4 regions of the Aeromonas bestiarum genome follow, and region 1 is predicted to be linked to each of the others. Evidence: riboswitches for the same ligand, from Rfam matches in the RefSeq annotation. Region 1 holds a riboswitch; each other region holds the start of a gene.
The links. Region 1 has a riboswitch for cyclic di-GMP ahead of IU367_RS16895 (glycosyl hydrolase family 18 protein). Riboswitches for the same ligand answer to the same signal wherever they lie in the genome.

Region 2: it holds a riboswitch for cyclic di-GMP, as region 1 does, so the genes downstream of both, IU367_RS04200 (glycosyl hydrolase family 18 protein) here and IU367_RS16895 (glycosyl hydrolase family 18 protein) in region 1, are expected to answer to the same signal.
Region 3: it holds a riboswitch for cyclic di-GMP, as region 1 does, so the genes downstream of both, IU367_RS02245 (fimbrial protein) here and IU367_RS16895 (glycosyl hydrolase family 18 protein) in region 1, are expected to answer to the same signal.
Region 4: it holds a riboswitch for cyclic di-GMP, as region 1 does, so the genes downstream of both, gbpA (N-acetylglucosamine-binding protein GbpA) here and IU367_RS16895 (glycosyl hydrolase family 18 protein) in region 1, are expected to answer to the same signal.

The regions. Positions count from the first base shown of each region.
Region 1 is NZ_CP064746.1:3,656,898-3,662,520, forward strand. Features, by position in the region: gene IU367_RS16895 (glycosyl hydrolase family 18 protein) at 1-1,955, opposite strand, end outside; cyclic di-GMP riboswitch class I at 2,067-2,154, opposite strand; gene IU367_RS16900 (hybrid sensor histidine kinase/response regulator) at 2,330-5,623, opposite strand, start outside.
Region 2 is NZ_CP064746.1:844,176-849,798, forward strand. Features, by position in the region: tRNA gene IU367_RS04170 (tRNA-Ala) at 49-124, shown strand; tRNA gene IU367_RS04175 (tRNA-Ala) at 153-228, shown strand; tRNA gene IU367_RS04180 (tRNA-Ala) at 293-368, shown strand; tRNA gene IU367_RS04185 (tRNA-Ala) at 428-503, shown strand; tRNA gene IU367_RS04190 (tRNA-Ala) at 552-627, shown strand; gene IU367_RS04195 (ExeM/NucH family extracellular endonuclease) at 767-2,911, opposite strand; cyclic di-GMP riboswitch class I at 3,207-3,292, shown strand; gene IU367_RS04200 (glycosyl hydrolase family 18 protein) at 3,409-5,623, shown strand, end outside.
Region 3 is NZ_CP064746.1:464,255-469,877, reverse strand. Features, by position in the region: gene IU367_RS02260 (fimbria/pilus outer membrane usher protein) at 1-225, opposite strand, end outside; gene IU367_RS02255 (hypothetical protein) at 294-674, opposite strand; gene IU367_RS02250 (fimbrial protein) at 774-1,310, opposite strand; cyclic di-GMP riboswitch class I at 2,299-2,385, shown strand; gene IU367_RS02245 (fimbrial protein) at 2,479-2,802, shown strand; gene IU367_RS02240 (collagenase) at 3,283-5,623, shown strand, end outside.
Region 4 is NZ_CP064746.1:4,082,937-4,088,559, forward strand. Features, by position in the region: gene IU367_RS18790 (methyl-accepting chemotaxis protein) at 185-1,879, shown strand; cyclic di-GMP riboswitch class I at 2,145-2,230, shown strand; gene gbpA (N-acetylglucosamine-binding protein GbpA) at 2,297-3,718, shown strand; gene IU367_RS18800 (cytochrome b) at 3,825-4,355, shown strand; gene cbl (HTH-type transcriptional regulator Cbl) at 4,435-5,382, opposite strand; gene IU367_RS18810 (sulfate/molybdate ABC transporter ATP-binding protein) at 5,549-5,623, opposite strand, start outside.

The DNA.
Region 1 (5,623 bases):
TTGTGATCATCGGTCACCGTCAGTTCGAACACCAGATTCACGTCCTGGCTGACCGCATCGACACTTACCTTGGCTTTGGCCTGGGTGGCATCGCTCAGGGTCGCCTTGGGACCGGAGATCTGGGCCCAGCTGTGGTTCAGTACGGCCCCTTCCGGATCGCGGGAAGAAGAACCATCCAGCACCAGCTCGGCCGGCCCGGTCACCGCGAGATCGGTGCCGGCGTTGGCCACAGGCGGCTTGTTGACCGGCGGTGTTGTGCCTTCGCCGTTGCCCAGCCCCTCGTGTATCGCATTGAGGATGTCGCCGTTGTCGGCGTCGATTTCCCAGGCGAACATGCCGCCGAGCTGGTTGGCCAGTACGTACTGCCCCTTGGCCTTGACCGAGCGATCGTCATCGAAGGTGATGAGCTCGCCGGTGGATGCCTTGAACACATAGGGCGCCTCGGCCACCTCGTCGTAGCTGTACTGCCAGTCACCGGCCATCTTGCCCTTGGCGATGCCGCGGTAGTCGATGACCCCCTTCTCCCAGATCCCTTCCGCTTCGCTGCCCGCGATGGGGCCTGTGGCTGTGCCGGTGAAGGGGTTGTTGCCCTGATAACCGCTGACGCCGGTCCAGCCACGGCCATACATGGCCGCACCCACCACGACTTTGCCCGGATCCACGCCCTGGCCCAGCAGCGCCTTGACCCCCTTGTCGGTGGTGTACTTGGTGTTGGGATCCCAGCTCGCCTCATAGAGCGCTGTCTGGTGGCCCAGCCCGGTATTGGTCCAGGCGCCGTTGAAGTCGTAGCTCATCAGGAAGATGTGATTCATGTATTGCTGGGCGGCGCGATAGTCCACCTTGGCAATCTTGTCACCGCCGGCGCTGATGGCGGAGGTGAGCTCGTAGGTGCGACCCGTCTCTACGCTCAGCTCGTCGAGCATGTCGCGCAGCTCCTTCATCAAGAGCACATAGGTCTCGCCATCGGAGGCGCTGCCGAGGTTGGGGTTGGCCCCCAGACCGCCCGGGAACTCCCAGTCGATATCCACCCCGTCGAAAAATTTCCAGGTCTGCAGGTACTCCTTCACCGAGGCGACGAAGGTGTCGCGCTTGGTCTTGTCACCGAAGAAGAAGAAGGGGTCGGAGAGGGTCCAACCACCGATGGAGGGGAGAATTTTCAGGTCCGGATAGGCCTTCTTGAGCGCCATCAGGTTGCCGAAGTTGCCCTTGTAGGGCTCGTCATAGGCGGTGAGATTGCCCTGCCCCATCTGGATGGCGGCCCAGGGATCGTGGATGGAGACCTTGAAGTCCTCGCGCCCGGCGCAGGAGCGTTGCAGCGCCTCGAAACTGCCCGCGATCTCTTTCAGGCTGTCATTGATGCCATTGCCGCCGCAGATGGGAGTAAAGCCGTAGAGGATGTGGGTCAGGTTCTGGGCCGGGACCTTGTCCACGGTGAACTTGCGACCATAGACGCCCCACTCCACATAGTAGGCCCCCACCACCTTGCCGGATTTGTTGGCGTAAGGCTTGTTGTTCTCCTGCAGCGGCGCCTTGAGCGGCACCAGGTGGCTGCCGTCGGTATCGGCCACCAGGATCTCTTTCTTGTCGGAGAGGGTGCAACCATCGGCGTTGCACAGGGCCACCTGCATCTGGTAGCGGCCACCCTTGGTCACCTTGAAGTTGGCGGTGCCGGCGGCGGAGGCGGCACCTGACCACACCTCCTTGCCATCGAGCAGCACCTTGGCGGTCTGGCCGACATCACCGGACCAGAGGTTCCAGCTCACGCTGACCGGCGCGCCATCGGCGTGTACCTTGACCAGCTTGTTGTAGGAGGTGGCGGCTTGATCCACTTCGACGATGGCGAACTTGGTTTCGCCCCAGCCTATGGTGGGTTTGCCGGGGGCGGCAGCGAAGGCGGAGGAGGCACACAGACCCCCGACCAACAACGCCAGTACTGAGGGTTTTGGACTTAACATAGTTGAATATCCTTATTTCGTTCTTGGAATAAATAACGAAAAAGGCAACGCCAACCTGACAGGTAACGCAGACAACATCGCGCCATGGCTTGGCCCATGGACGAAACAACCTGTGGTGGCCCCGCTATCTTAGGTACTGCTGACCCTTAGACCGGAAGCTTTGCGTCCCGGACTTTCGTCCGGTTTGCCTTTTGCACAACTTGATTTGCGACAAAAAATAATCGCGACCTGACTATAAGGGAGTCAAAGGAGGGAGAGCAAACCCCAGATAGGTTATTAATAAACCACTTTTTATCTAAAAAGAGCCTCAAACGAGAAGAGAAGGCACCTTATCGTGTCAGAAAGTGCCGATCTTGCCGCCTGAGGGGCCGAGATTAAAAATCAGATGAATTACTTGTTTCGTGATCATCATCAAGTTTGGCCGGCTGCAATATGCTGTTCATCAGCGCTCGCAACTTGAGCGGCTTGACCGGTTTGCTGATATAGCCGTAGCCGTGTTCTCGGATCTGCGCCTGCAACTCGCTCTTGCGATCCGCGCTGATGATGATGCCGCCTATGTCGTTGCCATGGGCGAGGCGCAGCATGTGCAGCGCCTGCAAGCCTGTCTTGCCGTCATCCAGGTGGTAATCGGACAGCACCAGCTGCGGCAGGAAGCCGCCGGCGATGAGATCTTCCGCCTGAGCCTGACTCTGGGCACAGACCACCTCGCAACCCCAGCGCCCCAGCAGGGAGTGCATGGCGATGAGAATGTCGCTCTCGTTGTCGATGCAGAGCACCCGGATCCCCTCCAGCTGGCTGTCCCGCAGGGCGGGGGCCGCCACCTGCGTCGTTGCGACAGGACGGGTCGCCAGGTTGAGGGTGATGGCAAACACGGACCCCGCCCCCGGCCAGCTGCGCAGGGTCAGGTTGTGGCCCAGCACCAGGGCGATGCCGCGGGCGATGGCGAGCCCCAGCCCCAACCCCTGCTCCTTGGCGGTGCGGGAGTGATCGAGGCGGGAGAATTCGTCGAAGATGGCCTCCTGCTTGTCGGCCGGGATGCCGGGGCCGTTGTCCCACACCTCGATGCGCACCTTGTCCCCCAGCCGACGGCAACCGAGCAGCACACGGCCGCCCGGGTTGTAGCGAAACGCATTGGTGAGGAAGTTTTGCAGCACCCGCCGCAACAGGCGCACGTCGCTGTACACGGCCAGCTTGCTCTCCACCACCGAGAACTGTATGCCCCCCGCCTGGGCCAGCACCCCGAACTCCGCCTTGAGGTTGTCGAACACGTCGTGCAGGGCGAAATCGAGCTTTTTAGCCTTGAACTTGCCCGCCTCGAGCCGCGATATATCGAGCAGATCCGTGATGAGATCCTCGGTCGCCCCCAGCGCATCGTCGATGTGACGGGCGATGCGGGCCGTCTCATCCCGGGGCGGCAGCATCTCCAGCAGGGAAGAGGTAAACAGCTTGGCGGCGTTGAGCGGCTGGGTCAGATCGTGGCTCACCGCCGCCAGGAAACGGCTCTTGGAGTGGTTGGCCCGCTCCACCTGCTGGTTCACCAGCAGCAGCTGACGGTTCAGCTCGGAGAGCTCGTGGGTGCGTTCGGCCACCCGTGCCTCCAGGTGCTCGTTAGCCTCGCGCAGCACCCGCTCGGCGTCGCGAAACGGGGTGATATCGGTAAAGGTCATGACGAAACCACCGGCCGGCATGGGGTTGCCCTGCATCTCTATCACCCGCCCATCGGGGCGCTCCCGCGCCGAGATGTGGGGGCTGCCGCGCAGCATGAAGGCGACCCGCCGCGCCACGTGGGCCTCGATATCGCCCGGGCCGCACAACCCCTGCTCGGCGTTGTAGCGGATGATCTCCTCGATGGATCGCCCCATCTGGATGAGGCCGGGCGGGTAGTGGAACAGCTCTATGTAGCGCCGGTTCCAGGCCACCAGCTTGAGCTCCCTGTCCACCACGGAAATCCCCTGCCCCATGTGCTCTATGGCCCCCTGCAGCAGGCCGCGGTTGAAGCGAAACACGTCCGAGGCCTCGTCCACTATGGTGGCTATCTCTTCGAGCTGCATGTTGCGCCCTTGCAGGGCCGAGGCCAGCACCAGCCGAGCGGACGAGGTGCCGAACACCCCGGCCAGCAGCCGCTCTGTGTGAGCGATGAGCTCGGCCGAGGCCTGCATCTGGGGCGCCAGAGTACCGCCCCGCTCTCCGGCGAAGCGGCCGAAGGCGCGCTTGACCCGGCTCGAGCCGACGAAGCGGGCCGCCAGCATCTCCAGCTCCTTGACCGAGACCCGCGCCTGATAGAGGGCCGTGGTGTCGCGGCTCGGCTTGCCGACGAAGTTGGCCGCCTGCAGTCGCTCGCTCACCGCCGCCCGCGACAGCAGGGAGCCCGCCACATAGCCGAGCAGGTTGAGCAAGAGGCTCAGGAAGATGCACCAGGCCCCCAGGCTCAGATCGCGCACCGCGGGCCAGTCGGGTGGCGCCAGCAGGGCTTCCAGCGGCGAACCGGCCAGCAGGCCGCTCTCCGCCAGCAGGGTCGCAAACCAGAGGCTGACCCCGAGGGCGAGGCCGAGATAGACCCCCTTGCGATTGCCGTGCCGCCAGTAGAGGCCGAGCAGCAGGGCCGGTGCGAACTGGGCCACGGCGCCGAACGACAGATAGCCGATGCGCGACAGGCTGGTGAGATCCCCGAGCCAGAGGTAGAGCCCCCAGGCCGCCAGCAGGATCAGCAGGATGGCGCCCCGGCGCACCTGCAGCAGCAGCCTAACCAGCCGCTCGTCCCGCCCCTGCTGCCAGAAGCGGCGCAGCAGTACAGGCAGCACCAGATCGTTGCTGACCATGATGGCCAGGGCTATGGTGCAGACGATCACCATGCCGGTGGCCGCCGAGGTGCCGCCGAGAAACGCCAGCATCGCCATGCCGTCGAAACCGAGCGACATGGGCAGGCTGATCACATAGGTATCCGAGGCCATGCCGGCCCCCACCCACTGCTTGCCCGCCAGCGCCAGCGGCCAGATGAAGAGCCCCATCACGAACAGGTAGAGCGGGAACAGCCAGCGCGCCCAGTGCAGATCCTGGCCCTGGTTGTTCTCCACCACGGTCACGTGGAACTGGCGCGGCAGGCAGATGACGGCGCACATGGCGACTAGGGTGTAGATGGCGAGCTCCAGCAGACCGCCCGGCGTCACCGCCACCACGGCATCGAGAAAGTCGCTGGCCACCAGGGTGCGCGCCTGGCTCGGCTTACTCAGGATCAGCCAGAGCGCGAAGCCCCCCACTGTCACGAAGGCGAGCAGCTTGACCACGGATTCGAAGGCTATGGCCACCACCATGCCTCTGTGGTGCTCGGTGGCATCCAGGTTGCGGGTGCCGAACAGTATGCTGAACAGTGCCAGCAGCAGGGCCACGCCGAGGGCCAGCCCGGCGGTATTGCCGGTGGGGCCGGCAGACACAGAGTTGGCCATCAGCAGATCCAGCCCGGTCACTATGGCCTTCAGTTGCAACACCAGGTACGGGAGTATGCCCATGATGGCGATCAGGGCGATCACCATGGCCAGACGCTGGGACTTGCCGTAGCGGGCGGCGATGAAGTCGGCGATGGAGGTGATGTGCTCGCGCTTGGCCACCAGGATGAGGCGGGCCAGCAGTCGCCAGCCAAACAGGAACACCAGCATGGGGCCCAGGTAGAT
Region 2 (5,623 bases), 1.9 Mb from region 1:
CATGCGCCTCCGTTGCCGGAGATAACTTTGGTAGCGCCGAGGTGAGTTGGGGTTATAGCTCAGCTGGGAGAGCGCTTGCATGGCATGCAAGAGGTCCGCGGTTCGATCCCGCGTAGCTCCACCAAATTCTCCTCGAACAATCTGGAATCCAAGGGGTTATAGCTCAGCTGGGAGAGCGCTTGCATGGCATGCAAGAGGTCCGCGGTTCGATCCCGCGTAGCTCCACCAGGTTCCTGATTGAAGATGAAGTACCCAGGGCAGTGCGGTGTGTATCACCCAGGCCGACCTTTGTGGGGTTATAGCTCAGCTGGGAGAGCGCTTGCATGGCATGCAAGAGGTCCGCGGTTCGATCCCGCGTAGCTCCACCACTATTTGCAGTAAAGGGCAACCGGCCGCCAGAACCGGTTGTCTAATGAAGAAAGAATTTGGGGTTATAGCTCAGCTGGGAGAGCGCTTGCATGGCATGCAAGAGGTCCGCGGTTCGATCCCGCGTAGCTCCACCACTATTTGCGACAGATGGCCGCCAGAACCATTTGTCGAGTACGAAATTTGGGGTTATAGCTCAGCTGGGAGAGCGCTTGCATGGCATGCAAGAGGTCCGCGGTTCGATCCCGCGTAGCTCCACCAAATTCTTGTTACAAGAAGCCGAAAGGCCACCGTTATCGCGGTGGCCTTTTTGTTTTGGCTCATTCTTGCGTCCAGCCCGTTTCTTGCCCGTAAAAAAGCCCGCATCGCAGCGGGCTTTTGGCGTTATGGCAAGGCTGCATCAGCCGCGGCGGCGACGCCAGGCCAGCGGCAGCAGGGCCAGCAGCAGGGCGCCCATGGCTCCACCACCGCCGTTGCTCTCTTCCTTCAGCTTGAGGTCGACGATGATGGGATCATGGTCGGAGGCGCTGAACGGGTTGCCGGACTTGATCATGTCGCCGCTGAAGTCACGGCCGTACTCGAACAGGTTGCTCTCGAACGAGTTGATGTGCCAGTCGGCGACCGCCACTACCTTGCTGGCCAGCGCCGGGTTGGCGAGGGCATAGTCCAGGGTGCCGAGCTCGGCCTCGTAGCTGTAGGAGATGGCCTTCTCCTTGTTGAACTTGACGTTCATGTCCACCAGGCCGTAGCTCTTGCTCACCTCGCTGCCGGTCTGCTCAAAGACCTGAGCGCCGAGGAAGGTCTGGGAGGCGGAGACTATCTTGCGCTGGCCCTCGGTCGGCACATAGTCGGTCAGCACCCGGATCGCATCTTCCCGGGCGTAGGAGTTGAAATCCCCCACCAGCAGCACCTGGCCCGGCAGTTTGTTCACCGCCTCGCCCAGCACCTTGGTGGCGCTGACCCTGAACTCGGTGCACTTGCCCTGCAGATCGGCCGGCTCCTTGCCGTCCAGGTTCTCCAGGCAGCCGGATCCCTTGGATTTCAGGTGGTTGACCACCAGGGTCAGCGGCTCCTTGCTGCCCTCGACGGTGAAGCTCTGCACCAGGGAGTCACGCTGGGAGGCCTGTTTCTCGACCCCTTTCGCATCCAGGTATTTCTGCACCGGCAGCGTGATGACGCCGGCATCCCCCTGCGGCGTCAGCTTGGCGGATCGGTAGATCATGGCCACCATGATGGCGTCGCCGCCGAAGAAGCGCTCGTTGCCAAGCAGCGCCTTGGGCAGGGCCACGAAGGCGTACTGCTTGCTGGCATCCTTCTGCTGGGCGTTGAGGCTTTGCACCAGATCACTGATGGCGGAGTGGCTGTCGAAGCCGTTGTTCTCCATCTCCATCAGGCCGAGCAGGTCGGCATCCATCTCCGTGATGGCGTTGACTATCTTGGTGCGCTGCAGCTGGAAGTCTTCCAGGTTCTTGGCACCGCGGTTGCAGCCCTTGGCGCTGTCCGCATCCGCCTGATCCTTGCACAGCACGTTGAGGGCACCGCCCACGCTGGAGTGGCTGGTGAAGTAGTTGAGCACGTTGAAGCTGCCGACGCGCAGATCGGTGCCATCGGCACGGGCCGGGGCGCTCTGGCGGTCGTTGTCGCTGGTGCGCAGCAGATCGCCGGCGGTGATCACCTGATCCTGCGGCACTATCAGCCGGTACTCGTTGTAGCTGTAGCCCACCAGCGCATCCAGGTTGACCGGGGCATCGCCGATGCGCAGGTAACCCTGCTCCGGTTCCCAGGCCGGCAGCCAGGGCAGTTTGCCGTCAGCGGCCTTGAAGTCCGATTCGAGGAACACCCGGTTGTTGGCGTTGGCCTTGGCCAGTGCCTTGGCGGCCTTGCTGTCGGCATCGTGCAGCTGGGTCGGCTTCATCAGCGGCGCCTGGTGGGAGAGCACCAGGTTGTTGCGTTTGGCGGCGTAGTCATAGCTGAAGTTGCGGCTTATCTTGAGCTCGCTGTCAGCATCGAGGCGCACCCGCATCCCTTCGTGACGCTCCAGCGCCCGGGCCAGGGTCTCGTTTTCCAGTACCCGCAGCGGCACGGCGGCAGGGGCCGTCCCCTGGGCGAGGACTCGCAGGCGCGGGGTGCCGCTGTCAGCGACCGGCTTGAGCTGGGTGTGGTTGTAGTACTCCTCGACCTTGGCCTCCAGGCAGACTTCGGCACCCGGCTTGATGTCCGGGTACTTGCTGGCGAAGTTCTTGTCGTTGAGGTAGACGAAGATGCCGTCCGAGGTCTGGGGGTTGCCATCGCCCTGCACGTCCTGCAGGTAGAATCCCTTGTTGAGGCTCTCGCCGAGGCCAGAGACCACCGCCTTGACCATGACGCTCTGGGGGCTCTCGAACTTGTCGCTGGGAATGAGCGGACTCTTGTCGCCGCTGCCCTGAATGACGGGGATGGGGGTGAGGGCACTGTCGGCCGGGCAGCTGAAGCCGGCGGCATGGAGGGACGGGGACGCGAGCGCAAGCCCCACGGCCAGCGACAGCAGGGTACGTGTTCCTTTCATAACGGTTCCTTTTTTATTTTTGCCAGTGTATCCATAGCCTTGGCTCATTGGCCAAGGGCGCGCATTGTCACATTTCCGGCATGTCATACCAGTGAGCCAACGCACATTACGGGGATGCAAATGAGGGCAATCTCGGTTTTTTTGACTTGGCTAACAGTATGAAATTAATGACAAAATCATTAATTCACTCAAGGCGGGAAACTGTGATCTGGCTGGCATCCACATATTTTTCTTCGAGAATGAAGATTGAGACTCGGCTGCTTGATTCCTATACTCGGCTTGTTCCTCACGGAACCCAGGTAAAGGGCAAACCGGCCGAGATGCCGGGACGCAATGCCTCCGGTCTCAAGATCAGTCGATCCAGATAGCGGGGCTTCCCGGGGTGAGGGTGGTGTCTGTGGCAGGTCCATTGCCAGTTGTCTGCCCCCCATCACGCAGGTTGCGATTGTTCTTTGTCCTGGTGACCAATGCCAAGACAAAACAAGGAAGATAACAATATGCAACAGACCTTTAGGCCCAGCAGGCTTGCCATGCTGGTGGCCCTGGCTGCCATGCCCGCCTGGGCACAAGCCGCGTCTTATCCCGCCTATCAGGCCGGCACCGCCTACAAGGCTGGCGATATCGTCAGCAACGCAGGCTCCCTCTACGAATGCAAAGAATTTCCCTACTCCGGCTGGTGCGGGGCCTCGCCCTATCACTACGCTCCCGGGGTGGGAGTGGTCTGGGCCGATGCCTGGAAGCTCTATGGCGGCGAGGTGCCACCACCGGCGCTCGGACTGGCGATCAGTTCGCCCGCCGTTGGTAGCGCTTTCAACGAGGGCGCATCGGTGGCGCTCGCTGTGACCCTGAGCGGCAACAGCAGCGCCCTGGTCAAGGTCGAGTATCTGGTCGATGGCAAGCAGGTCGCCTTGAGCAGTGCATCCCCCTGGTCGGCCGGCTGGGTTGCTACCGGTGTCGGCCCCCATCAACTCAAATCTCGTGGGCTGGACAAGGATGGCAAGCTGCTGAGCGAGGCGGATGCCAGTTTCAGCGTCAACGCCGTGGTGGCGCCTGAGGCGCCCAGGGTGAGCATCAGCAGCCCGGCCAGCGGCGCCAAGGTGACCCTGGGTCGCAGCGTGGCGGTCAGTGGCAATGTCACCGATGCCAACAACGACGTGGCCAGGGTCGAGCTGTTCGTCGATGGCAAGAAGGTGGGTGAAGACACCAGCGCCCCCTGGCAGGTGAACTGGACGCCCCAGAGCAAGGGCGCTGCCGGCCTCAAGCTGGTGGCGACCGACAAGGAGAACCTCATCGGCGAGTCGGCCCAGGTCGACGTGCAGGTGGAAGAGGCGGCCTTGCCACCCACAGGTGGCAACCTCTCCTGCGACATCCGCCAGATCTATCGCCCGGACGGTTACGAGTGCATGGGGGATGACCATGCCCGTCGCGTCATCGGCTACTTCACCTCCTGGCGCACCGGCAAGAACGGTCTGCCCTCCTATCTGGTGAGCGACATCCCCTGGGACAAGATCACCCACATCAACTATGCCTTCGCGGCTGTGGATGAGCAGAGCCACCTGATCAAGGTGGACGACGCCGCCACCAAGATGACCTGGAACGGGGTGCCGGGCGCCGAAATGGACCCGGAATTCGCCTATCAGGGCCACTTCAACCTGCTGTCGAAGTACAAGAAGCAATATCCGGACGTGAAGACCCTGATCTCGGTGGGAGGCTGGGCCGATACCCGTGGCTTCTACACCGCCACCACCAAGGGTGACTGCTCGGTCAATACCGCCGGCATCAGCGCCTTTGCCGACTCGGCGGTGAGCTTCATTCGCCAGTACGGCTTCGATGGGGTGGACGTGGACTACGAGTACCCCACCTCCATGAAGGATGCGGGCAACCCCAACGACTTCCCGCTCTCCAACCAGTGCCGGGCCAAGCTGTTCGCCAACTACGAGGTGCTGATGAAGACCCTGCGGGCGCGGCTCGACAATGCCGGCACCGAGGACGGTCGCAAGTACATGCTGACCATAGCCTCGCCGGCGTCGGCCTACCTGCTGCGCGGCATGGAGAACTTCCAGGTCACCCAGTACCTCGACTACGTCAACCTGATGACCTATGACTTCCACGGCGCCTGGAACCACTTCGTCGGTCACAACGCGGCCCTGTTCGACAACAATGCCGATCCCGAGCTCTCCCACTGGGGCGTCTATAGCCAGGCCCAGTTCGGCGGCATCGGTTATCTGAACGCGGCCTGGTCGGCCCACTACTTCCGTGGCGCCCTGGCGGCCGGCAAGATCAACGTGGGTGTGCCCTATTACACCCGCGGCTGGCAAGGGGTGAGCGGCGGCAGCAACGGGCTGGGCGGCAAGGCGGCCCTGCCGAGCCAGAACGAGTGTCAGCCCGGCACGGGTGGCAGCACGATTCCGTGCGGCAACGGGGCGGTCGGCATCGACAACATCTGGCACGATCTGGACAAGAACGGCAAGGAGATAGGCGGTGGCGCCGTGCCCATGTGGCATGCCAAGAACCTGGAGAACGCGGCCAGCCTCGGCATCACGACTCTGCCGAGCTACGGCACGGCCTGGGGTCTGGATCCCAACAATCCGGCCCACGTGATGCAGGGCAAGTACGTGCGTTACTACGATGACAAGGCGCAGGCGCCCTGGCTGTGGAACGCGGAGAAGAAGGTGTTCCTCTCCACCGAAGATGAAGAGTCCATGGGTCACA
Region 3 (5,623 bases), 1.6 Mb from region 1:
GTTGACCTCGATCTCGAGGTAGTAGTCACCGGGCAGGATGTAGCCTTCGTCGGCAAACTGGGAGAGGTCGATCTTGGTCCGTTCGTCCAGATCGAGCGCATCAATATTAAACTCCGTTTCTGCCCATGCGTGGTTTGCCACCGCCATCAGGCCGGGCACGCATAGCATAAAAGCCATTTTTGAATAATGTTTTCTTCTTGCAGAGTTTGATGTTGAAACGCTCATAAATTTACTCTAGGGATGGCATAACGGTCTCACATTAATGAGGTATCTACACTAAGCAATGGACTTGCTTACATATAATCGAGCTCAAACAACGTCGTTTTATCTGAAACAAACAGCTGGTTGCCGTTTATTTTCAAATTGAATTCCAGATCGCTGTTGACAATATCCGAGACAATAAAGCGTTCGCCGGATACCTTGTAATATTGACCATTGCTGATGATGCTCAATTCATCGTTCATGGCACTGCGCACGGACATGGCAATAAAAGGCAGTGATGTGCCTTCAGCCTGACACCCGCTGATTTTCAGCGTGCCCTGGTGTTGTTCTTGCTGGGGGATGCTGTGTAAAACATCCAGAGTACACCCAGATTCAGCCAGGCCATCCGTGATCTCATTGGCAAGAACAGGCCCCGCCATCATCACCATCTGCAGCACTACCGGCACCATCATTGAAGTTTTCATGATCAAGGTTCGATACGAGGAAACAGAATGTGTGAGGTTGTGGTGGTTCGCACCACCACAACCCTTGTCACACGTTAAGGCAGCCAATTACTCGTAGGAGAGAGTAAAGTTGGTCACTGCAGTGAAAGCACCGGCCTGCAGCGGGTTGGCGGTCTGATCGGAATAACCTTTCAGCACGGCGCTGAAGGGCAGCTCGTTGTCACCGTTTACCAGGTTGAAGGCTGCAGTCGGGGTACCCAGCACGATGGCAGAACCACCCGGCGCACTCATCTTGATACCAGCACCGGCAGCTTGACCACCACCGATCACCAGCAGGCCATCATGCTCGGAGGCACCGCTGAAGGTCACCTTGACGGCATCTTCCTTGTCGGAGATTTCGCAGTTCAGCAGCTTGATGCTGAACGGCTTGGAGTTGGACTCACCACCATTGACCAGCTCTTTGGTGCTGACCTGGCCCATCTCTACAACCTGATCAACAGACTCGGGAGCAACGGAGCAAGGAGCGTTGATGATTTCACCGTTGAAGGTGACTTTGCCTGAACCAGCGCCACCGGCAGCAACGGCGGAGCCGCACAGCAGAATGGAACCAACACCCATAGCAACCAAGATTTTATTAGCGTTCATTCGTATATACCTACATTAACGTGTGTTGTTATGCGGCATCATCTGGATCAAGCTGGAGTCATGATTTTCGATGATGCCGCGATATTATTGCTCAGCAACTGTCAGCAGACCGACACCTCATTAATGAGATATGGCTACTGGTGCAATTATCTGTGCATATCAAACAAGCAAAGGTGTTTGCAGTATTAGAGGCAGTTCCCGCCACCTCCCATTTGCACGACTACATACATCCATGTCATCTGCACAAAAAACCGAATTCAACTTTTGCTTGGTGGATAAATTAACGACACGTTTGATGCACATCAAATACATTTTGATTTTTATAAATTCCTTTATAAACACTTTTAAATCATAAACTTACAATCGCTCATGACATTTCAAAACAATGAGAGACAATTAACCACTATATATATCACTCGACTGACAATAGTGAGTTTCACAACCCACTCACATCACAAACCAAATTAACAAAAAACCAACATCAACCACTAAAAACGAACACCACTGACCAAGCAAATTGCCGCCATCATCTTTGCCAAGTAATCAATCAGGTAATCAGGTAATCAGGTAATCAGGTAATCAGGTAATCAGGTAATCAGGTAATCAGGTAATCAGGTAATCAGGTAATCAGGTAATCAGGTAATCAGGTAATCAGGTAATCAGGTAATCAGGTAATCAGGTAATCAGGTAATCAGGTAATCAGGTAATCATAATGACAGCCCATGGCATACAAGCAGTAAATGGCCGCTGTTCCGTGCCTGGGATGAATAACCTGCTTATTAAATCCCGACATGGCTCAATAGATGAGGGTGTTTTCACTGTCGCGCTGTGTTATGGCGATGATGTTGACACTCAACAACGCCATTCCCGCTGTAGGTCAACAATATATATCCCACGTAGATATTTATTATTCCTGCTATCTGTGACCCATATCTCATGCTTTTTTATGCTGATTGATTTCTCAAAGTAGGGTGTTATCATCTAAACATAGAGTAAAGGGCAAACCGGTCGAAAGGTCGGGACGCAAAGCCACCGGTCTAAGGGTTTAAATACCTAAGACAGCGGAGCTGCCATCTGAGAAGAGCGATGTCATCAGTTGTATCTGTGTCATTCTCTTTGATTGCGTTGCCCTTTTCGTACAACGACATGTGACGAAAAGGACATAAAAATGAACACTTCCACCGCTTCCATTCGCAACAGCGCCATCCGTTTTGCCTCTTCTGCCGCCGCAGCTATGCTGTTGGGCATCGCTCTGTTGCCGGCAACAGCCTCTGCCTACGATGGCAGCGTGACCTTCACCGGAACCATCTACGAAGCCCCCTGCGACTTCGCTGACAACAGCGTGACCTGCTATTCGGGCACCCAGCGCCAGACCCTGGATCTGACCAGCCTGCAGCAAACCGGCAGCCTCAATACCATCAGCAGCACCATGCAGTACAAGCTGTCTGCCGGCAGCAGCAAGATGGCCATAGTGACCGTCAGCTACCTCTGATCGAGTTAGCCATCCCATCAGCCCGGGGTTGTTCATTGCCTCGGGCGGATTTGCTCGCCTCCCCTGAGCAAGTGGAGCCCACGCCGAACACAGCGCTTGTTTAGCATCCAACCTTCGCCCTCTGCCGGCACCAGCCCCTCTCGCATTTCCTCTCTTGCAAAGTCCTCTCAGGATCCGGCTCACCACACAGCCATAGCGTCGGCTCGGTTTTCCACTTCATCGCCTTCTTAGTACTGTCGCAACAACACCCAGCCAACGCATCTCAAACGAGACCTTGATCACACTTGTCAGCCGAAGGCTGAGATACCCCCCAGATGGCAGATGAGTCCTTGCTATCAGCTGAGCCCCCAATGGCACTCACTTTGTTTTGATTCAATCTAAATAAATGATTTATATGGCCTGACTGGTGAGTTGATACCCCTTTGGAACTTAGTACATTGCCCGCGATAACCACGCAGACTCTCATCCAAAGGGATAAAAATGAACAATCTGGGTACAAGGTTGCTGCTGCTGGCAGCACCGGGCCTGCTCGCCACCTCGGCGCTGGCCAACTACTCCCCCGCCGACTGGCAACAGTACCGGCTGAACGGTGAATCCAGCCGCCAGCTGAGCGATCGCGTCACCGAAGTCACCTACGAGCTCAGCGCCCGCGATGACGATGCCCCCTATCAGCAACTGCGGGTCTACCGCCGCTTCGACTGGAGAGATGCCAATCTGACCGCACAGGCAGAGCAGCAGTGCGGCGAGCCGCAGCTCAAGATCGAGCAGGGCTGGCAGATCCGCTACCTCAGCTGCGAGCAGGTGGTGCCGGCAGGCAAGGCCATCCCGGCCAGCAGCTATGACTTTGGCTACGGCCTGAAACAGGGCCGCTGGGAACCGCTGACGGGCACCCCGACCGCCCCGCGTCAGGATCGTCTGCCGCTGGCCGAGCGCATCATACTGGGTCACAGCGAGCAGGAGCTGGATCGCTGCGAGCTCAATGCCCAGGGGCGCTGCGCCGAACAGGTTTGGCAATACCAGCCGCAAAACTGGCAACAGCTGAGCGTGCTGGAAGAGACCCCCAACGAGCGGGACGGCCGCCTCGAGCAGATCTTCTTCCGCCTGCAACCCGTGGCGGGCAGTCAGGCCGCCAGCCAGGTGAGCGAGATCCATGTCTGGCGCCAGTACAGCTGGCAGCTGGACGAGACCAAGACACAGCAGGAGTGCGATGAGCCCCAGACCCGCCAGGAAGGGGACAAGACCATCAGCTACCGGGTTTGCCGCCAGACCCTGCCCGCCGGCAGCGAGGTACAGGTGGTACTGAAAGACACCGGCTATCAATACCCGGTCGGTGGCAGCGAATGGCAGACACTGCCGGAAACCGACGAGTGGCAGGAGAGTCGGGTGCTCAATCGCCCCATAGTGCTGGCCAGCAAGGAGGAGCAGCTCGACTGCCGCCGCGCCGATGGTCGCGCCTGCTCCGAGCCGGAACAACCGGGCACGGATCTGCTGGATGCCGACGCCGCCAGGATAGTGCAGGATGCCAGCGGCCAGCCCGCTCCCGTCTGGCAGGAGAACTATGGCCACGATGACACCAAGCTGCTGGCCGTGTCCCGCGGTATCCAGAGCCTGCTGGCGGCCAATCAGCCCGCCCATCCGGCCATGAAGCTGTTGCTGGAATACGTGCGCGCCCACAACTATCACAACTACGGCAAACACAAGGAAGACGGCCCGGCCGCCGCCGAGGCACTGGCCGAGGCGCTGACCGCGCTCGGCGCCCATCCGCTGCTCTACCCGGAGCAGGCCAGCGATGAAGTGGGAGCCGTCATGGGCGCCTGGAGCATAGCCCTGCATGGCCAGTTCAAGAGCCCGGCGGTGCAGAGCCGGTTTGGCACCTTGCTCGGCCAGTTCAACCAGATGCTGGCCTACAGCACCCGGCATGCCAGCGAGATCAATGGTCAGCATGCCTGGGCAACCGGTCTGTTCGATCTGCTCAACTTCCTCGACTTCGCCAGCGACCATAGCGACGCCTTCGCCGCCGATTTCCGCCAGCAGGATGGCGAGCTGCGCAAACAGCTGCACGCCCTCGGCATGAGCGAGCTGTCGCTGTGGCAAGGACGGGATGGCAAGGATCTGTTCCTGCTCAACAACGTGCTGGATGCCTATACCCGCCTCTACCGGGTCGCCCGTTATACCCGTCCCGACGAGAGCGAAGGCTATCGCAAGCTGCTGGATGGCTCAGTCATCGAGCTCATCCGTCATCACGGCCTGATCCCCGGCGGTCAACAGAGTCAGGATCTGCTGGAAGACATGTCACTGACCCTCTCCACCTACTATCTGACCTACACGGATCGCACCAGCGAGGCCTGTATCAGCGGTGACTTTGCCGGACTCTGCACCCCGATCCGAATGGAAGACGTGCTGCCGTTCGAGCACACCTGCTCGCCGACCCTGCGCCTGCGGGCCCAGGAGCTGAGCCAGGATCAGGCCGACGGCATCTGCCGCGAGCTGGGCGCCGAGGAGCAGCAGTTCCATCAGCAGATGGAAACAGGCTGGCAGCCGGTGAGTGATGACAACAACGAGGCGCTGGAGCTGGTGATCTTCAACTCCTCCGCCGATTGGAAGCGCTACGGCAGCGCCCTGTTTGGTGGCGTCTCCACCGACAACGGCGGCATCTACATCGAAGGGGATCCGGCGCGTCCCGGCAACCAGGCCCGCTTCTTCGCCTATGAGGCGGAGTGGAAACGCCCGGCCTTCCAGGTGTGGAACCTGCGCCACGAGTACGTGCACTACCTGGATGGACGCTTCAACCAGTACGGCAGCTTCGGTCACTACCCGCTCA
Region 4 (5,623 bases), 430 kb from region 1:
GCGCACGACCACGCTACCAAAAGCGAGGGTTTCTGTCTGCTGGCTATACTGGTTGTCAAAATACTCAATTAGCGTTTAGTGACCACAAGTTATTGAAAGTTAATTAAATGTTAATAATGAAATAATCAGGGCCATCATCATGACTGGCCACCACCAGACCCGCACGGGAAAGAAGGAAGAGATTATGTTCAAGCTCGGTGATATCGCCGTGAGCCGCAAATTGATGCTGCTGCTCTCACTGGCACTGGTCGGCTTCATCGCACTGCTGCTCATCTCGGCCAGTGCCTTGAATCGCAATCTGATGAGTGAGCGGGAGGCACGGCTGCAGGCCGTGCTGGATCTCGCCATGAGCCGGATCCAGGCCCTCGCTACCACACTGCCCGCCCCCCAGGCCCAGGCCGAAGCCAAGGCCATGCTCAACAGCATGCGCTTTGATGGCGACAACTATCTGTTCGTGATCGATGAGACCCGCCACGTGGTGGTGCACCCCACCAAGCCTGAGCTGGTCGGCCAACAGATGGGGGAAAGCGGCGCAACCGCCGGGGCTCACTGGCAACGCATGGTGGATCTTGGCAAGGGAGGCCAGCATGGCCGGCTGGAATATCAATGGATTACCCCCACGGGTGAGGCGGCCCAGAAGATGTCGCTGGTGGCGGGCTACCAGCCCTGGGGCTGGATCCTGGGCTCCGGCGTGCTGCTGCAGGACATAGAGGCCACCATCTGGTCCCAGTACCAGCTGATGGGGGGCGCCACCCTGCTGGTGATCCTGCTGATGGGGCTGCTGGGGTTTGCCATCAGCCGCTCCATCGTCAATCCGCTGGCCGAGATCAAGCGCGCCATGCAGCAGGTGGCGGCCGGGGATCTGGTGGTCAGCATACCGATACACGGCAAGGATGAGCTGGGGGTCGTCGCCACCTGCACCAACCAGGGGCTAGATGCCATTCGCCACGCCCTGCTGGAGGCCAGCCAGGGTGCCCGCAACGTGGCGGATGCAGCCCTGCGCATCGCCGCCTCCGCCGAGCAGACCAATCAGGCGGTCAACAGCCAGCGGGATCAGCTGGCTCAGCTCGCCACCGCCATGAACGAGATGAGCGCGACCATCTCGGATGTGGCGGGCCACGCGGAAAATACCGCCCGCGATACCCAGGATGCCACCAGCGAGGCCGGGCTCGGCAACCGGGACGTGCATGCCAGCGTGCACGGCATACAGGCGCTGGCCACCGAGGTGGAGCAGGCCACGCTGCAGGTCAATCAGCTCAAGGAGGGGGTGATGCAGATAAGCGAGGTGACCGCCGTCATCAGCGCCATCTCGGAGCAGACCAACCTGCTGGCCCTCAACGCCGCCATAGAGGCGGCCCGCGCCGGGGAGCAGGGACGCGGGTTTGCGGTAGTGGCCGACGAGGTACGCCAGCTGGCGAGCCGTACCCGCCAGTCCACCGAGGAGATCCAGAGCACCATAGCCCAGCTGCAACAGCGGGCCGTCACCGCCGCCAGCGCCATGGATGCCAGCCGCAAGCTGGCGGAGAGCAGCGTCAGCCAGTCGGAGAAGGCGGGGCAGGATCTCTCCCTCATCGTCAACCACATCCAGCACGTGAGCGACATGGCGACCCAGATAGCCACAGCCGCCGAACAGCAGAGCATGGTGGCCGAGGACATGAACCGCAACGTCAGCGGCATCAACGACTCGGCGCTGGAGATGTCCCAGTCCGCCTCGCAACTGGCCCGGGAGAGCGAGCTGCTGGCCAGCCTATCCCGCAGCCTGGACGAGCGGCTGGCGGTGTTCAAGCTCGGCAGCGCCATCGACCAGCAGCTGGAACAGCGGCTGGCACCGCTGCATCGGCAGAGCCATCAGGCCGAACGCCCCCGCGCTCGCCACTGATCCGTCCCGCCCTGTCGCAACGACCATCCCTGCCAGCCTGGCTGGCAGGGATTTTTTTATTGATAAAAAATGTCGTATTTTTGCATTTTATCGACGTAATCAAGGATGTTCAGAAAGGTGAGTAGATTAAATATACATTCAAAAACATAAAGTTAAGTGTTTGCACTACTCCGATGAGGTCAAGCTGTAAACATTTACACTTAATTATTTAATCAAAACTAGTCATGATGGGATTGTCGTCAAACGCGACACCATGACCCTTTATGTAGTCATTTGGCAAACTGGTTGAAAGGCCAGGACGCAAAGCCTCCGGTCTAAAGACACGTCGTCCAGGATAGCGGGGTTGCCACACGCAAGTGTGTATCGGGGAACTCCCCTGCCAACTTGACTGCCCACATCTATCGAACAGAGGAATGTATGGCAGCAAAAATCCAACTCAATTACGTCGCGGCGGCGCTCGCGCTGCTGGCCAGCGGCGGCGTGCTCGCCCATGGCTATATCAACCAGCCAGAGGCGCGCAACTACCTGTGCAAGACTGGCGGCAACAGCCAGTGTGGTGCTGTGCAGTATGAGCCCCAGAGCCTGGAGGCGCCGTCCGGCTTCCCCAAAGACGGCCCCGCCGACGGTCAGATAGCCTCGGCCGGTCACCCGCAGTTCGGTGAGCTCGACGTTCAGACCAGCGATCGCTGGACCAAGCGCCAGGTGCAGGCCGGGCCCTTTGCCATCAGCTGGAACTTCACCGCCAACCACGTGACCCGCAACTGGCGTTACTACCTCACCAAGCAGGATTGGAACCCGAACCAGCCGCTGACCCGCGCCGCCTTCGATCTGAACCCCTTCTGCGTCATCGACGGGGGCATGGTACAACCGCCCAAACAGGTCACCCATAACTGCACCCTGCCGGCACGCACCGGTTATCAGCTGATCCTCGGCGTGTGGGAAGTGGGCGATACCAGCAACAGCTTCTACAACCTGATCGATGCCAAGTTCGATGGTGGCACCCAGCCACCGCTGAACTGGAGCCAGGGCGGGACCATCTACCCCTCCACCGATCTGGTGGCCGGCGACAAGGCCAAGACCCGGGTGTTCGACGCCAACGGCGAGCGCACCGATCTGCAGACCGAGCTGACCATCACCACCACGGAGCAGGGCCAGAAGAATAACTGGGCCCACGATCTGGCGGCCAAGATCAACGCCGAGCAGAGCCAGATCCGCGCCGGCCAGCAGGGCACCGACGGCCAGTTCAACCCCGTCTACGGCCAGAACCCCGTTTACCTGAAGGCAGGCAGCAACCTGCAACGGGTCGAGGTCCAGCTCGAGCAGCAGCAACCTCCGGTGAGCGACAGCATCAGCGTGAGCGGCCTGGAGAGTGAATACCTGCTCGACAACGGCAAGGTCACCCTGAACTTCAGCGTCACCGCCCAGGGGGATCTCGCCGTCACCAACACCCTGTATGACCATGGCGGCGCCGCCAAGGGCCAGACCAGTGCCGACATCAAAGACAGCAGCCAGAGCTTCACCATGCCGCTGACCGGGCTCAGCGCCGGTCATCATCAGCTGGTGATCGAAGGCAAGCCGAAGGCGGGTGGTGCCTCCCTGCAGCAAACGCTGGATCTGATGCTCAAGGATCCGTCCGGTGGCGACTACCAGTTCAGCTTCCCGGAGGGACTCAAGTCCTACACCAACGGCACCAAGGTGCTGCAGCCCAAGAATGGCAAGATCTACCAGTGCAAGCCCTTCCCCTACAGTGGCTGGTGCACCATCTGGTCGAGCACAGCGACCCAGTATGAGCCCGGCGTGGGTTCCAACTGGCAGGATGCCTGGACCCAAGTGAACTGAACCCGCAACACCTGAGCAGAAGAGGCCCGAGCGGCCTCTTTTTTGCGCCTGTTATCCGGGATCCCGCTGCCCTGGGCACCGCGAGATCCCCCATCGGACCAACACTATGACGAAAAACTACTATGACCCTCTGAGTCGCCTGCTGCACTGGCTGATGGCTGTCGTCATTCTCTACGCCACCCTGGCCGGTTACCTGATGCACCTGGTGATCGACAGCCACCCTCGGCTGTTTCAGTTTCTGTCGGTGCTGAACATGTCGATGGCCACCCTGATCACCCCGCTCTTCCTGCTGCGCTGGGGCTGGCAACATCTGAGGCATCCGCTGCCCGAGAACGGCGCCGACCATCATAATGGGTGGGTCAAGCTGGCCCATGCCCTGCTCTACGGGCTGATGTTCGCCGTGCTGCTGAGCGGTTTCCTGATGCTGGAGCGGGGTTATCCCCTGTTCTGGCTCTACCCGATAACCAACCCCATCAACACTCCCGAGATCAACCGCTTCTTCTTCGACGTTCATCGCCTCGCTTGCCTGTCGCTGGCCACCCTGGTCATGCTGCACGTAGTCGCGGCCCTGTATCACCACAGGATCAAGGGCGATCGCACCCTCTACCGCATGCTGGGGCCCCACACCGGCAAATAGGCAGAGGCGGCTTTCCATCGATAGGCAGATAAAAAACAGGGAGCCCATGGCTCCCTGTTCTCTCATCTCGCAGCAGGACTCAGATCTGGAAGTCGAGGGCGGGCTCGCCGCCCATGGCACGAGCCTGGATGTCTGCCAGCGCCAGTTCGGGGTTGCAGAGCTGGATGAACTGCCAGGCGAAGTTGTGCTGGAACTGCCCCTGCTTGAGGCCGATCCAGGCGGTGTGCGGCGCAAACAGCCGGCTGCCGTCGAGCTGCACCAGCCCCTTGTCGCGCTGGGTGTCGAACGCCATGTCCGCCAGTATGCCGACCCCCATCTCCAGCTCGACATAGGTCTTGATGACGTCTGAATCCTGGGCGGTCAGCAGGATCTGCGGCGCTATTCCCGCCTCGGCAAACGCCTCGTCCACCCGTGCCCGTCCGGTCAGTCCGGCCTGATAGGTGATGATGGGCCAGTTCGCCAGCGCAGCCAGGGTCAGCTCCCGCTCGGCGGTGAGGGGATGCTGCTCGGGCACCACTATGTTGTGGTGCCAGCGATAGTAGGGAAACGCCACCACGCCTTCGCTCTTGTCGAGCTGCTCGCTGCTGATGCCTATGTCCACCTCGCCGGTCTGCACCAGCCGCACTATCTCCTCCGGGCTGCCCTGGCGCAGCTCCAGCTGCACCTGCGGGAACTGATCGCGAAACGCCTTCACCACCCTCGGCAGGGCGTAACGGGCCTGGGTGTGAGTGGTCGCCACCAGCAGCCGGCCCGACTCGCGGTTGGCAAAGGTGCTGGCCAGCTTGCGGATGTTGTTGGCGTCGTTGAGGATGCGCTCGGCGATCACCAGCAACTCCTTGCCCGGCTCCGTCATGCCGAGCAGCCGTTTGCCGTAGCGGATGAACAACTCTATCCCCAGCTCCTCTTCCAGCTCGCGGATATGGCGGCTGACCCCGGACTGGGAGGTAAACAGGGCATTGGCGACCTCGGTCAGGTTGTAATCCCGCCGCGCCGCCTCCCGGATAATACGTAACTGCTGAAAATTCACGTCATCGCCTCCTGCGCTGACTGGCCGGTCGGGGGTTACCCGCCGCCGTTTTCTTGTTATCTGCCTGGCCGGACTCCTCATCGAGTCCGACAACGGCCTGACACCCTTGTATCCCAGGCGGGCTCACTCCGCCATCCTATCTGTTCATTTCAAGCGGCGATGGCCGTCAGATCTGGTAGTCCGGATAGAGTTGAGCCTGTTTGGCGACCAGTCGCACCCCCTGCCCCGGCGTGAAGGCTTT